Regions from separate parts of the Streptomyces sp. NBC_01268 genome, predicted to be linked through region 2. Evidence: predicted binding sites of a transcription regulator. Region 2 holds the regulator's gene; the other holds the start of a gene.
What was found. The regulator HspR, encoded in region 2, represses chaperone genes until heat shock. The targets are predictions, from matches to a motif close to TTGAGNNNNNNNNNCTCAA.
Positions count from the first base shown of each region.

Region 1: the regulator HspR is predicted to act here: its motif matches at 1,584-1,602, upstream of lon (endopeptidase La).

Region 1 is NZ_CP108454.1:5,645,142-5,649,526, forward strand. Features, by position in the region: gene OG309_RS25645 (TetR/AcrR family transcriptional regulator) at 1-299, shown strand, start outside; gene OG309_RS25650 (hypothetical protein) at 336-812, opposite strand; gene OG309_RS25655 (GNAT family N-acetyltransferase) at 859-1,494, opposite strand; gene lon (endopeptidase La) at 1,625-4,036, shown strand; gene OG309_RS25665 (DUF4240 domain-containing protein) at 4,125-4,385, shown strand, end outside.
Region 2 is NZ_CP108454.1:3,922,812-3,927,196, forward strand. Features, by position in the region: gene OG309_RS17345 (pyridoxamine 5'-phosphate oxidase family protein) at 1-64, shown strand, start outside; gene OG309_RS17350 ((2Fe-2S)-binding protein) at 172-492, opposite strand; gene OG309_RS17355 (hypothetical protein) at 489-692, opposite strand; gene OG309_RS17360 (helix-turn-helix transcriptional regulator) at 820-1,824, shown strand; gene OG309_RS17365 (heat shock protein transcriptional repressor HspR) at 1,944-2,390, opposite strand; gene dnaJ (molecular chaperone DnaJ) at 2,395-3,579, opposite strand; gene grpE (nucleotide exchange factor GrpE) at 3,610-4,257, opposite strand; gene dnaK (molecular chaperone DnaK) at 4,257-4,385, opposite strand, start outside.

The DNA of each region.
Region 1 (4,385 bases), 1.7 Mb from region 2:
CCGGCATCGTGCGCATGTTCAACGTCCTCGTCGGCGAGTCCGGCAACGTCGGCCACCCCGCCCACGCGTACTTCAAGGAGCGGTACGCGCGCGTGCTCCGGCACACCGTCGAGCTCCTGGAGGCGTGCGTCGAGCGCGGCGAGCTGCGGGCCGGCATCGACTGCGAGGCGGTCGGCAGGGAGCAGCTCGCCGTCATGGACGGGCTCCAGATCCAGTGGACGCTCGACCCCGGGACCCTGGACATGCCGGGGCGGGTGCGGGACTTCCTGCGGCGTCAGTACGAGGAGATCAGGGCCTAGGTCTGCGGGCGCGCCCTGGGGTATGTCCGGCGATGCCTAGCGTCCCGTCGGCGGGCCGCCGTCCGGGAGGGCCTTGAAGACGCGGTCCAGGGCGGGCGGGCGTGCGCCGTCGCTCGCGATCACCGTCCGGTGGGCGTACGTCAGGGAGTACTGGAAGCCGTCGGCGATCGGGCTGCCGGACGGGCGGGCCGGGACCTTCGCGTACGCCGGGTCCTCCAGCGCGGCGCGCAGCTCGGCGACCTCGGCCGCGGTCATCCGGCCGCTCTTCGGCGACTTGGCGCGGGTGACCGTGGTGTAGGTGCCGTCGTACTTCACGACCAGCCGGTTGTCGACGCCGGCGAAGCCGCCGGTGACCGCCACCTCGAGCAGGACGTCCTGCGGGGCCGGCTGCGCGGTGCCCGCGGTGGGCGACGCGGTCGCCGGGGTGGTGGCCGGGGTCGCCGGGGCCTGGCCGCAGCCCGTCACGGTGATCACCGCGGCCAGCAGGGCCGCGGCACCGTACCTCTTCTCCATGGAGCCGAGCATGCCCGCTCGGCTCCCTCCGTGCAGCCGGAACGGCTCAAGCCGCGCGGACGATGCCGGTCAGTGGCCCCCGGTAGCACCAGCCGAGCGAGTCGTACAGCGCCATCCCGTCGGTGGTCGCCGCCAGCACGCCGGTCTCCGCGCCCGCCTGCGCGGCGGCGGCCTCCAGGGTGCGCATGACGTTGGCGCCGAGGCCCCGGCGGCGGTGGGCGGCGTCCGTCTCGATCTGGTCGGCGACGGCCGTCGGTCCGGTCGGCGCGATCTGCCCCCGGGCGGCGAGCGTGCCGTCCGGGGCGAGGATCCGGACCCGGATCACGCCGCCCTCGGTCTCCGTCGTCCGCGCGTAGCCGTCCGGGGGTGCGGGCCGGGCCGCCGGGTCCAGCTTCTTGGTCATCATGAACCCCGGGTCGTCCGGGATGGTCCACCCGTCGGTGATCCACCGCGCCGCCTCCTCGGGCGCCGCCATCACCTTGAGCCAGGCGTACGGCTCGGTGATCCCTGCGCACAGCCTGCCCACGGAGGCCGCGTCAGGGTGCGGCAGCACGTGCCGGAAGGGGTGGCGGGGCAGTCCCACGTGGATCCGGTAGCCCCAGGGTTCGACGACGGCGGGCTCGGTGCCGCGGGAGGCGGTCCAGCCGGAGACCCAGGCGGAGGTAATAGATGCAGTGTCCATGGGGGTATTACAGTCGCTGTTCGCGGGGCGTGCGAGGGTGATCGCTCAGAGCGAACAGCGGGAGGGGAACATTCCTCCGCTCACGTGCATTGAGTCCATGTAGCTCAACTTGACTGCCGAAGGGGAGATCATGGCTTCTGAGTCCATGGGGACCGCGCCGCTCACACTGCCTGTGCTGCCGCTCGACGACGAGGTCGTGCTGCCCGGAATGGTGGTGCCGCTGGACCTGTCCGACAACGACGTCCGGGCCGCCGTCGAGGCCGCCCAGGCCGCCGCCCGCAGCGGGACGGGCAAGCCGCGCGTGCTGCTCGTGCCCCGGGTGGACGGCACCTACGCCGCGACCGGCGTGCTCGGCACCGTGGAGCAGGTCGGGCGGCTCTCCGACGGCGACCCCGGCGCGCTCGTCCGCGGGCGCGGACGGGTCCGCATCGGCGCCGGCACGACGGGCCCCGGCGGGGCCCTGTGGGTCGAAGGCGCCGCCGTCGAGGAGGCCCTGCCCGATCCGCTGCCCGGATCCGTGACCGAACTGGTCAAGGAGTACAAGGCGTTGGCCACCAGCTGGCTCAAGAAGCGCGGCGCCTGGCAGGTCGTCGACCGCGTCCAGCAGATCGACGGCGTCGGCGCCCTCGCCGACAACTCCGGCTACTCGCCCTTCCTCACCGTCGAGCAGCGGGTCGCGCTCCTGGAGACCGCCGACCCGGTCGCCCGCCTCAAGCTGGCCACCGCGCAGCTGCGCGAGCACCTGGCCGAGCAGGACGTCGCCGAGACCATCGCCAAGGACGTCCAGGAGGGCGTCGACAAGCAGCAGCGCGAGTTCCTGCTGCGCCGTCAGCTCGAAGCCGTCCGCAAGGAGCTGCGCGACCTCAACGGCGAGGCGGAGGGCGACGAGTCCGACGACTACCGGGCGCGCGTCGAGGCCGCCGACCTGCCGGAGAAGGTGCGCGAGGCCGCCCTCAAGGAGGTCGAGAAGCTGGAGCGGGCGAGCGACCAGTCGCCCGAGGGCTCCTGGATCCGGACCTGGCTCGACACGGTCCTCGAACTGCCGTGGAACGAGCGGACGGAGGACGCGTACGACATCCAGGGCGCCAAGGCCGTGCTCGACGCCGAGCACGCGGGCCTGGAGGACGTGAAGGAGCGGATCACCGAGTACCTGGCGGTGCGCAAGCGGCGCGCCGAGCGGGGCCTCGGGGTCGTCGGCGGACGGCGCGGCGGCGCCGTGCTCGCGCTCGTCGGCCCGCCCGGCGTCGGCAAGACCTCGCTGGGCGAGTCCGTCGCGCACGCGATGGGACGCACGTTCGTGCGCGTCGCCCTCGGCGGCGTGCGCGACGAGGCCGAGATCCGCGGCCACCGGCGCACGTACGTGGGCGCGCTGCCCGGCCGGATCGTCCGCGCCATCAAGGAGGCCGGGTCCATGAACCCGGTGGTCCTGCTCGACGAGATCGACAAGGTCGGCTCCGACTACCGGGGCGACCCGGCGGCGGCCCTCCTGGAGGTCCTCGACCCCGCGCAGAACCACACCTTCCGGGACCACTACCTGGAGGTCGAGCTCGACCTGTCCGACGTGGTGTTCCTCGCCACCGCCAACGTGCTCGAAGCCATCCCCGAGGCGCTGCTCGACCGCATGGAGCTCGTGCGGCTCGACGGCTACACCGAGGACGAGAAGGTCGTCATCGCCCGCGACCACCTGCTGCCCCGGCAGCTGGAGAAGGCCGGTCTGGAGCCGGGCGAGGTCGTCCTGGAGGAGGCGGCGCTGCGCAGGCTGGCCGGCGAGTACACCCGGGAGGCGGGCGTCCGCACCCTGGAGCGGTCCCTCGCGCGCCTGCTGCGCAAGGTGGCCGCCCAGCACGAACTGGGCGACCGGCAGCTGCCGTTCACCATCGGCCCGGACGAGCTGCGCGGCCTCATCGGGCGCCCGCACCACGTGCCGGAGTCGGCGCAGGACCCGGCCGAGCGCCGCACCTCGGTGCCCGGCGTCGCCACCGGTCTCGCCGTGACCGGGGCGGGCGGCGACGTGCTCTTCGTCGAGGCCTCGCTGGCCGACCCGGAGACGGGCGCGGCGGGGCTCACCCTCACCGGCCAGCTGGGCGACGTGATGAAGGAGTCCGCGCAGATCGCGCTCTCCTTCCTCCGCTCGCACGGCGCGGAGCTGGAGCTGCCCGTCACCGGCCTCAAGGACCGCGGCGTGCACATCCACTTCCCGGCGGGCGCGGTCCCGAAGGACGGTCCGAGCGCGGGCATCACGATGACCACCGCCCTCGCCTCGCTCCTGTCCGGACGGCTGGTCCGCACGGACGTGGCGATGACCGGCGAGGTGTCGCTGACCGGCCGGGTGCTCCCGATCGGCGGTCTGAAGCAGAAGCTGCTCGCCGCCCACCGGGCGGGCGTCACGACGGTCGTGATCCCCAAGCGGAACGAGGCCGACCTGGACGACGTCCCGGCCGAGATCCTGGAGAAGCTGGAGGTCCACCCGGTGACGGACGTCCGGCAGGTCCTGGAGATCGCCCTCGCCCCGGCCCAGGTCGCGGTGGGCGCGGCGGCCTGACGCCCGTTCTCCCGTACGGCGGTGGGGCGCCCTCCCAAGGGGAGGGCGCCCCACCGCCGTTGTCAGTGGCGGCTGCGATGCTGAGGGTATGGACGAGAAGGCCTTCTGGGCGCTGATGGGGGAGCTGCGGCACCGACCGGGGTCGCGGGACGAACGGCTGGAGTGGCTGCGGGGGGAGCTGGCGCGGGGGCCGGCGCAGGAGTGCGTGGCGTTCCAGGTCGAGCTGGAGGCGGCCTGCGACCGGGCCTACCGGGCCGACCTGTGGTCGGCGGCCGAGCGGATCCTGGGCGGTTGGTGCTCCGACGACGGGTTCTTCTCGTTCCGCCTCTGGCTGGTGGCGCTGGGGCGC
Region 2 (4,385 bases):
GGCCCCGAACCCGGACCGGGTGGTCATCGAGATCACGCTGACCCGCGCGATGGGCCGGGCCTAGGCACGTCCGGTCCGGAGATGCACAACGGCGCCATCGCGTTTCAGGTCCGCGATGGCGCCGCTGTGTGGGGGAAGTACCTGAGCGATCTACAACGACGGGGGAACCGCTCAGGCACTGCGGGGGGTGGCGGTGATGGTCTCGGGTTCGACCAGCTGGTGGTCCCGCTGGTCGAGATTGACGAAGATCATGCCGTACCGGATGGCACAGCGGACGGGCTGCGGAGCGCCACGGGGCCGGCGCAGACACCGGTAGGCACGGACGTCCTCGTCCTGCTCCCTGGCGACCACGATCGGTTCTCCGAAGAGGGTGACCATCAACGAGTCGCCACGGTGGGGGATGGCCGTGACGAGATCGACGAAGTGCCACCCGGACCGGTAGGCCGAAGCCATCTCCCGCCGGAAGGACCGGTCGTCCGGAGGCACGGTCATGCGTCCGCGCCCGCCGGGCTGGAGTCCCATACCGGGTCGAGCTGACCGACCGGGGCGAAGTCCCAGACGGGGTCAATCGGTGCCGCGACGACCTTGGCGGGCGTGCTGTCCCACACCGGGTCGCTGACGGCCAGCGCTCCTACTGCCGCCGCCCCAATGAAGACGGAAGCAAGTATCGAGCGAAGCAGTTTCGTGGACATGAGCGGCTTCGACCTCACTTGATGGTTTCCTCTCCCCCGCGTACAAGACGATGGCTCAGTCTTTGCGCTGGCACCACCGGGGCAATGCATCATGTTCCTGAAATACAGGATCCTGGGGGGTGTGCATATGCCGCAGAAACTCACAGAACCGACACATCCTCACGGGCATGTCGACCTCTGTGCAGCCGGAACGGACTTGTACGCAAGTGCGTTGCGGATCGGGCGAATAACCAGGAGTGAGGCAGAAGCCGCACCCTGCCTCATGGACCTCGACCTGCTGCACCCGGATCCGGACGATCCGTCCTGGCTGCGGCCCGTCCCGCCGTCCGCCGCTCTCGCCCGGCTCGTCCAGCCGCTGGAGCGTGAGATCCAGGACCGGCGCGCCCTGGCCATGGGCCTCTCCAGCACGTTCGAGCCTTTCATGGCGATCAGCGCCCAGGACCCCTCGACCACCCACGCCATCACCGTGCTCGAAGGCCTCCACCGCATCGACGCCGTCCTCGGCCGGGCCACCGCCGAGTGCTCCCAGGAGCTCCTCACCGTCCAACCGGGCGGCGGACGCAGCGAACACACCCTCAACACCGCCCTCAACCGCATCCAGCCGCTCCTCGACCGCGGCGTGCGGGTGCGCACCCTCTACCAGCACACCGCCCGCCACAGCCCCGGCATGCAGGTCTACCTCGAACAGGCCGGCATGGACCGCCTCCAGGTCCGCACCCTGGAGGAGAGCATCGAGCGGCTCATCATCATCGACCGCTCCGTCGCCCTCATCCCCGCCCGCCAGGACCGCCAGGTCGCCCTGGAACTGCGCCACCCCGGCCTCGTGGAGTACCTGGCGACCGTCTTCGAGCAGTCCTGGGCCCGCGCCACCCCCTTCGGCGAGCAGGTCCCCAACGCGCAGCGCAGGGACGGCATCAGCGGCGTCCAGCACTCCATCGCCAAGCTGCTCGTCGAGGGCCACGTCGACGAGGCCATCGCCCGCCGCCTCGGCATGAACGTACGCACCTGCCGCGCCCACATCGCCAAACTGGCCGCCACCCTCGGCAGCGGCAGCCGCGCCCAGCTGGGCTTCCTCATCGCCCAGTCCGGCATCCTCGACGAGCCCGACCCGGGCCCCGAGCAGAACGACTGACGGGAGCCGGCACGTGACCCGGGCCTGCCGGCCTGCCCGGGCACGCGAACGCCCGAGGCCCCCTCCGCCGGAACGGAAGGGGGCCTCGGGCGTTCGTACGTGCGAGGGGGGCCGCGGGGCTACTCGCCGCGCTTGTGGCCCGGCCGCCAGACCACCAGGGCGCTCGCCTGCTGGACGTCCGTGTACGGCACCAGGTCACGCCGGTACGAGGCGTGGACCTGGGCCTCGCGCTGGCGCATCGCCGCCGCCGCGCCCTCGACCGCGGTCGACAGCTCGGCGATCCGGCTCTGCAGCGCCGCGACCTGGTTCTCCAGTTCGATGATGCGCTTGATGCCGGCCAGGTTGATGCCCTCGTCCTGCGACAGCTGCTGCACCTGACGGAGCAGCTCGATGTCGCGGGCCGAGTAGCGCCGCCCACGGCCCGCGGTGCGGTCCGGGGAGACCAGGCCCAGGCGGTCGTACTGGCGAAGGGTCTGCGGGTGCAGGCCGGACAGCTGGGCCGCCACCGAGATGACGTACACCGGCGTCTCGTCGGTCAGTTCGTACGGGTTGCGGCGGCGGTCCATGTCCTCAAGCTCCCTTCGCGGCCTGGAACAGCTCTGCCCTGGGGTCCTCGCCCGCCGTGGCCTCGCGGTAGGTCTCCAAGGCCTCGCGGGCCTTGTCGCCCAGGTCCTTCGGCACCGCGATCTCCACGGTCACCAGGAGGTCGCCGCGCGTGCCGTCCTTGCGGACCGCGCCCTTGCCACGGGCGCGCATCGTGCGTCCGTTGGGCGTGCCCGCGGGCAGCTTCAGGGTGACCGGGGGGCCGCCCAGCGTCGGCACCTTGACCTCGCCGCCGAGCGCCGCCTCGTCGAAGCTGACGGGCACCGTGACGGTGAGGTTGTCGTCCTTGCGGCCGAACACCGGGTGCGCGTCGACGTGCACGACGACGTACAGGTCGCCGTTCTGCCCGCCGCGCTCGCCCGGCGCTCCCTTGCCACGCAGCCGGATCTTCTGGCTGTCGCTGACGCCCGCGGGGATGCGGACCTGCATGGTGCGCGAGGACTTGGCCCGGCCGCTGCCCTTGCAGACCTCGCAGGGGTTCTCGGCGATCAGGCCGCGGCCCTTGCAGTCCACGCACGGGTCGGTCAGCGAGAAGCCGCCGCCGCTGCCGCGCGAGACCTGCCCGGTGCCGACGCAGGTCGGGCACACCCGCGGGGTGCCGTTCTTGTCGCCGGTGCCCGAGCACGCCTTGCAGGGCTGCTGGCTGGACATGCGCAGGGGCACGGTCGCGCCCTCGATCGCCTCGGTGAAGCTGAGCGTCACCTCGGACTCGATGTCCTGGCCGCGGCGCGGCTGCGTACGGGTTCCCGCACCGCCGGCGCCCCGGTTGAACAGGCCGCCGAAGACGTCCCCGAGGCCGCCGCCGCCCCCGAAGCCACCGGCTCCGCCGGGGCCCTGGGCACCGCCGAACAGGTCGCCCAGGTCGAAGTTGAACGAACCGCCCGGCCCGCCGGGTCCGGCGCGGAAGCCGCCGTTGCCGAACAGGGCACGCGCGTCGTCGTACTCCTTGCGCTTCTTCGGGTCGCCGAGGACGTCGTTCGCCTCGGAGATCTCCTTGAAGCGCTCCTCCGCGTTGGTGTCGCCCTTGTTGGCGTCCGGGTGGTTCTCCCGGGCCAGCTTCCGGTACGCCTTCTTGATCTCGGCGTCGGTGGCGTCCTTGGGGACGCCGAGAACCTTGTAGTAGTCCTTCTCGACGAAGTCCTTCGTACTCATCGACGTCCCTCCTTCCGGACGGTCACTGCGTCACCCCTCTTCGGGGGCACCGCTCTCCTCGTCGGCCTTCGACTCTTCCTTGCCGGCCGGGGCCGCGCCCGGCTGGGGCTCGGCGACGGCCACCCGGGCGGGCCGGATGGTCCGCTCGCCGATCCGGTACCCCGGCTGCAGGATCGCCACGCAGGTCGTCTCGGTGACGTCCGGCGCGTACGAGTGCATCAGGGCCTCGTGGATCGTCGGGTCGAAGGGCTCGCCCTCCTTGCCGAACTGCTGCAGGCCCATCTTGGCGGCGACGGTCTCCAGCGACTCGGCGACCGACTTGAAGCCGCCGACGAGCTCGCCGTGCTCCCGGGCCCGGCCGATGTCGTCGAGCACGGGCAGCAGCTCGGTCAGGAGGCTCGCCACGGCGATCTCCTTGACCGTCACGCGGTCCCGCTCGACCCGGCGGCGGTAGTTCTGGTACTCGGCCTGCAGCCGCTGGAGGTCCGTCGTGCGCTCGGTGAGCGCCGTGCGGGCCTGGTCCAGCTGCGCCAGCAGGGCCACGTCACTCGCGTCCCCGGCCGGTGCCGCCCCCTCCGCCTTGTCGGCGGAGGCGGCGGCACCGTCCTCGGTCTCCTCGGGCGCGCCCTCGGCGGGGACTTCGGGCTTCTCGTCGAAGCCCGGGGTCTCCTCCGACATCAGGCAGCGCCGCCCTTCGGCTTCTCGTCGTCGACGATCTCGGCGTCGACGACGTCGTCGTCCTTCGCCTGCTGGGCACCCTCGGCGCCGGCGGCACCCTGGGCGGCCTGCGCGTCGGCGTACATCGC